Regions from separate parts of the Halomonas sp. E14 genome, predicted to be linked through region 2. Evidence: predicted binding sites of a transcription regulator. Region 2 holds the regulator's gene; the other holds the start of a gene.
What was found. Region 2 encodes sigma-54, which starts transcription at its own class of promoters, with help from an activator protein. Its sites were predicted from a motif close to TGGCACNNNNNTTGCTNT; they were not measured.

Region 1: ytfE (iron-sulfur cluster repair protein YtfE) is a predicted target of sigma-54. The motif match lies at 1,053-1,070, and genes of this name have one in related genera.

The regions. Positions count from the first base shown of each region.
Region 1 covers NZ_CP199423.1:151,805-154,918, forward strand. The annotation lists gene hemN (oxygen-independent coproporphyrinogen III oxidase) at 1-301, shown strand, start outside; gene ytfE (iron-sulfur cluster repair protein YtfE) at 360-1,016, opposite strand; gene norR (nitric oxide reductase transcriptional regulator NorR) at 1,167-2,693, shown strand; gene ubiT (ubiquinone anaerobic biosynthesis accessory factor UbiT) at 2,909-3,114, shown strand, end outside.
Region 2 covers NZ_CP199423.1:2,455,205-2,458,318, reverse strand. The annotation lists gene rapZ (RNase adapter RapZ) at 1-625, opposite strand, end outside; gene ptsN (PTS IIA-like nitrogen regulatory protein PtsN) at 666-1,136, opposite strand; gene hpf (ribosome hibernation-promoting factor, HPF/YfiA family) at 1,143-1,451, opposite strand; gene ACT7B3_RS11480 (RNA polymerase factor sigma-54) at 1,560-2,969, opposite strand.

The DNA of each region.
Region 1 (3,114 bases), 2.3 Mb from region 2:
GGTGATGCGCGGCTACCGGCTCAACGACGACGACCGCCTGCGCCGCGACGTGATCAACGCCCTGATGTGCCACGGGCGGATTGACTTCGCCGCCATCGAGGCGCGCCATGACATCGCCTTTCGCGACTACTTTGCCGATGCGCTGGCACAGCTCGGGGAGATGCAGGCCGACGGCTTGCTGGCCATTGGCGACGAGGCCATTGAAGTGCTGCCCGCCGGGCGCCTGATGATGCGCAACATGGCGATGGCCTTCGATGCCTATCTGAAGCCCAACGAGGGACGCTTCTCGCGCACGGTGTAACGGTTTCTCGGAAGGTAAAACGGCGCCCCGCGGGGCGCCGTTTTAGCATCGAAGCGCGTTACATGGCGCGTTCGAACAGCAGGTTGTTCTCCAGATGGATGTGCTCCATCAGGTCTTCGCGGAACTCGCGCAGCCCGGTGTACAGGGCACGCCAGGTGGTGCAGGCGCCCTTGGGCGGGGTGATGTCGTTGGTCAGCGCCATCACATGTTCCAGGTTTTCGCCATGGTCGTCGTGCTCGTGGCGCATCACCGCGATCGGCCCCTGGGCCTGGGCGCCCATGCCGGCCCGCAGCATGGGGAACAGGATCTGCTCCTCCTTCTGCATGTGGCTCTCCATCTCCTGGTAGATCCCGGTGAGCAGGTCGGCCAGCCCGTTGGGGCAGCTCTCGCGATCGCCGTGGACCAGCTCGACCCGGCGCGCCATGCGGATCAGTTCGGGCAGCTGCTGGCGGTGCACGTCGTGGTAGCGCGTCAGGATATAGTCGATCAGCTCGTCGTTGCTGGCTTCACGCCAGTCGCGCTCGGAGACGCTGCCGGCCGGCAGCGCCTCGAGCTCGGAGACCAGCTTGTCGGCCAGCAGGCCGGCGCGCTCGGCGGCCTCGCGCAGGCTGATGCGACCCCCGCAGCAGAAATCGATGTTGTAGGCGTGGAACACGCGGGTGGCGCCAGGCAGGGAAAGGGCGATGCGGCCGACGGTTTGCTCGAGAAGGGTCATGAGAACTCCTGGGTAGCGGTCTAAGTCATCTTTCTTGTAGCAAGGCCCATGCCAAGAATTTTTTGCAAATAAATCAATGAGTCGTATTTTTATGGTTTTTTTCACCCAGTGCAGCTAGGGTCGAATAAACCTTGCAAGGTAATTTTCACCATGTTGGATGACTCTCTGATCGCCGATCTCACGGCGGACCTGCCCAGTGCGGTACGTCTGCAGCGCCTGGTGCGCACCCTGCGTGAGGGCTTTTCCTGCGGTGCGGTGTGCCTGCTGCGGCTGCAGGAGGACGTGCTGGCGCCGGTGGCCGTCGAAGGGCTGGTGCGCGAGGCGCTGGGACGGCGCTTCGAGGTGGCCCGTCATCCGCGTCTGGCCGCGATCCTCACCAGCCGTCGCTCGACCCTGTTCCCCCCCGATTCGGCGCTGCCCGACCCCTACGACGGCTTGATCGAGCAGCATCCGGGGGAGCCGCTGCACGTGCACGACTGCATGGGCATCAGCCTGCATGTGGAGGGCGAACCCTGGGGCGTGCTGACCCTGGATGCGCTGGTGGCGGGCACCTTCGACGAGGCGGCGCGACGGGCACTGGAGCGCTATGCGCTGCTGGTGGAAGCGGCGGTGCGGGTGACCCGGCTTGAGCAGGATATCCGTGCGCTGCGCATGGCCCGCCATGACAGCGTTGCCCAGGTGGTGCGCGGCGAGAGCGGCGAGATCCTCGGCCATAGCGCCGTGCTGCAGCGCCTGCTGCGCGAGCTCGACGTGGTGGCCGAGGCCGATCTGCCGGTGCTGTTGTTGGGCGAGACCGGGGTGGGCAAGGAGCTGTTTGCGCGGCGCCTGCACCAGCGCTCGCCGCGTCGCGACCAGCCGCTGGTGCAGGTCAACTGCGCGGCGCTGCCGGACACCCTGGCCGAGAGCGAACTGTTCGGCCACGTGAAGGGCGCCTTCTCCGGCGCCACGGCGGATCGGGCCGGGCGCTTCGAGGCCGCCGACGGTGGCACCCTGTTCCTCGACGAGGTGGGCGAGCTGCCGTTGGCGATCCAGGCCAAGCTCTTGCGTGCGCTGCAGAACGGCGAGGTACAGCGGCTGGGCGAGGACACTCCGCGGCGGGTCGACGTACGCATCGTGGCGGCCACCAACCGCCACCTGGCCGACGGCGTGCGCGACGGCCATTTCCGCGCCGACCTCTACCACCGGCTGTCGGTCTACCCGGTGGCGATCCCGCCGCTGCGCGAGCGCGACAGCGATGTGCTGGTGCTGGCCGGGCACTTCCTCGAGATCAACCGCGCGCGGCTTGGCGTGCGCAGCCTGCGCCTTGCGCCTGCCGCCGAAGCGGCGCTGCTGGCCTATTCCTGGCCCGGCAACGTGCGTGAACTCGAGCACGTCATCAGCCGTGCGGCGATCAAGGCCCTGGGCCATGGTTCGCAGCGCGACGACATCGTGACCCTGCAGCCGGCGTGGCTCGATCTGCCCCAGCTGATGTATCCCCGAGTCCAGGCGGAAGCAGGTCGCCTTGACCCGCATACCACCGCCCAGGCCAGCCTGCGCCAGCAGGTCGATACGGCCCAGCGCCAGGCCATCCGCGAGGCCCTGGCGGCGTGCGATGGCCACTGGGCGAACGCCGCCCGACGACTTGCCGTCGACCCCAGTAACCTGCACAAACTGGCACGTCGCTTGGGGATCAAATAGTTATCGAATTGCAACCCCTTGGACGTAAAAAAATCCAGATATGGTCGCTTGATCGTCCTGGTTGAACTATATATGGTACGCAGACCCCGGCAGGGGCGTTAGCAGGAGCTTGACGCATATCAGTGCAGACAGGCCGCGTCGAGCTTAGGATGATCGGTCCGCCGGCCGCACAGGCCGCCATCGATTCCATCGGTTCGACCCCTCGGAGAGTTGCGATGTTTCCGTTGTCCCTGTCTCGCTTGCCGCGCCCGCCTGCCCCGACTCGCCTGATCCGCGCCATCGACCCCCGCGTGCCGCTCACGCTGAAGCGCCAGGTGATCGAGCCGCTGCTCAACCGCACCTTTGCCGAGCCCCTGCTCGAAGGGGAGTTCGACGCCCTCGAAGACCGCCGCATCAGCCTCCATGTCGAAGACCTGGGGGT
Region 2 (3,114 bases):
TGGCGTCGCGCCCGGTCGCCGAGCGCAGCCGCGGGTCCCAGTAGGGGTTGGGCAGGCAGCGCGCATCGAACACGATATCTGCGTCAAGCGGCACGCCGCCCTTGAAGCCAAACGATTCCACCGTCAGGGTCAGCTGGTCGGCGCGGTGGCTGGCTACCTGGTCGGCAATGCGGCCGCGCAGGTCATGTACGGAAAGCCGTGAGGTGTCGATGACCAGGTCGGCGAGGTTGCGAATGCCGCTGAGCGTGGCGTGCTCCGTCTCGATCGCTTCCTTCAGCGTCATGTTGCTGCCGCGGGTCAGGGGGTGGCGACGCCGCGTGGCCGAGTAGCGTTCGATCAGGATGCGTGCGTCGGTGGTGAGATAGATCACCTGGCAGTCCACGCCGCGCTCGCGCAGCTCCTCAAGCAGACGCGGGAAGCGTTCCAGTGCATGGGGGAGATTGCGCGCATCGACGCTGACGGCAATGGCAGAGTGGCCGGCGGGGCTGTCGCGTAGTTCGTCGACCAGAGAGCCCAGCAGCATGGCGGGGAGGTTGTCGATGGCGTAGTAGCCGATATCCTCGAGCGCCTGCAGTGCGATCGATTTGCCGGAACCGGAACGGCCACTGATGATCACGAGCTGCATGGCGGATCTCCTGAGCGAATGGCGGGCCGTGCGGGCGGCGTCAGGGTGACGCTTGTCGTCGTATGGCCTCGATGAGTCGTTCGTGGAGTTCGCGCTGGCTTTCGCACTTGCGCAGTCTCGCACGGGTCTCGGCGTCGTTCATGGTGCCGGCTACCTGGCTGAGCAGCGCCAGGTGGGTGTCATCGGCCTCCTCGGGCACCAGCAGCACGAAGACCAGATCCACCGGTTCGCCGTCGATGGCGTCGAAGTCGATCGGCTCGGCCAGCTTCAGAAAGGCCGCTACCGGGCTGTGGCAGTGCGGGCTTCTTGCGTGAGGAATGGCAACCCCGTTGCCGATGCCGGTGCTGCCAAGGCGTTCACGCCCCACCAGCCGGGCAAACACTTCCTGGCTGTCGAGGCTCGGGGTATTCTGCGCGATGAACGTGCTGAAGAACTCCAGCACACGTTTCTTGCTGCCCCCGGGCACGCCGAACAGGGCGCGCTCCGGGGGCAGAATGGTTTCTAGTGACATGGCGTCTCAGCGAATGCCGGCGCCTTGGGCGCGGGCTTGGGCCTTTTCCTTGTGCTTGACCATCTGGCGGTCGAGCTTGTCGGTGAGGGCGTCGATGGCGGCGTACATGTCGGGATCGGAGGCTTCCGCATGCAGATCGGCGCCGGCTGCGTGCAGGGTGCAGGCGGCCAGCATACGTTCCTTCTCTACCGACAGGGTGACGTGGACGTTGGTGATGTTGTCGTAATGACGCTGAACGCGGTTCAGCTTCTCGCTTACGTAGTCACGCAGGGCATCGGTCAGCTCTACATGGTGGCCGGTGATATTGACTTGCATGACAGGCTCCTTCGTCCGTCGAGTGGTGGCTCGATTGTAACCCTTTTTAGGGCCTAGCAAACCCCCTCGCTACCCGCATTTGTCCGGGATCAAACCCGCCTCTCAAGCCTAGCGGAAACGCTTGCGTTCGCTCGACGAGGGGATACCCATGGCCTCACGATATTTGGCGACGGTACGTCTGGCGACCCGGATGCCTTCTTCTTCGAGCAGCTCGACCAGGCGGCTGTCGGAAAGCGGCTTGCGTGGAGGTTCATCCTGCACCATCTTGCGAATCCGTGCACGTATCGCGGTGCTGGAGTGCGCATCGCCCTCGCCGCCGCCCACGTGGCTCGAGAAGAAGTACTTCAGTTCGAACACCCCGCGCGGCGTATGGATGTACTTCTGTGTGGTCACGCGTGAAATGGTCGATTCGTGCATCTCAACGGCCTGGGCGATGTCGGCCAGGATAAGCGGGCGCATGGCTTCCTCGCCCTGCTCGAGAAAGTCGATCTGGCGCGCCATGATCTCGCTGCCGACCCGCAGCAGGGTGTCGTTGCGGCTGGCAAGACTCTTCATCAGCCAGCGCGCCTCTTGCAGGTGATCCTTGAGAAACTGATTATCGGCGCTCTTGTCGGCGCGCTTCACCAGCGACATGTAGTCGGGCTGGATGCGCAGCCGAGGGAGCGCTTCGGCATTGAGCTCGACGCGCCAGCCGTGGACGTCATGGATGGCCAGCAGGTCGGGCGTGACGTAGTTGCCGCTGACCTCGACGTAGGCACTGGCAGGGCGCGGGTCGAGCGAGCGAATCAGCCCGATGACAGCCTCCAGCGCTTCGTCGTCGAGCCCCAGGCGGCGCTTGAGCAAGCGGCGGTCGTCGGCGGCCAGGGCTTCGAGGAACTGGCGCACCAGCCGGCGCGCCTGGGGCAGCAGCGAAGTGGTGTCGGGCAGCGTGGCCAGCTGCAGCAGCAGGCATTCGCGCAGGTCGCGGGCGAAAACGCCGGTCGGCTCGAATTGCTGCAGACGCAGCAGGACCTGCTCCACTTCTCGGGTGGTCAGTCCGTCGAGTCCCTGCTGGCGAAGCCCGTCGCGCACATCATCAAGCGACTGGGTGAGGTAGCCGGTACCGTCGACGGCATCGATCAGGCTTTCGGCGATCAGCCGCTGGCGTTCGCTGAGGTCGGTCATGGCCAGCTGCCAGGTCAGGTGGCCGGCCAGGCTCTGAGCGCTGGCCTGGCGCTCGAAGTCAGGGCCTTCGCCGCTGCCAGCGCTGCCGTGATCGGGATAGGTGTCCGTCCACTCGCTGTCGGTGGTCAGCTCTAAGGGAATGTCGTCGTTCCAGTCGTCCGGGGGGGCGTCGTCGACCCGCGTCTCGCCGTACTGCTCGTCCAGTTCGAGCATCGGGTTGGCCTCGAGGGCCTGCTGGATTTCCTGGCGCAAATCAAGCGTGGAGAGCTGGAGCAGGGCGATGGCCTGCTGCAGCTGTGGCGTCATGGTCAGCTGGGTGCCGACTCGCAGTTGCAAAGAGGCTTTCATGGCCATGAGAGAAAGTGCTCATCTGCCGAAAAAAACCACCCTATTCCGCTTGAGCGTTGGTTGCAAGATGTGTTGCTGCAATATGCATGCCATGCGCAAATTTCATGCCCCAACACTTGACAGTCTGCAGCATCAGTGTGTTGTGAGGAAC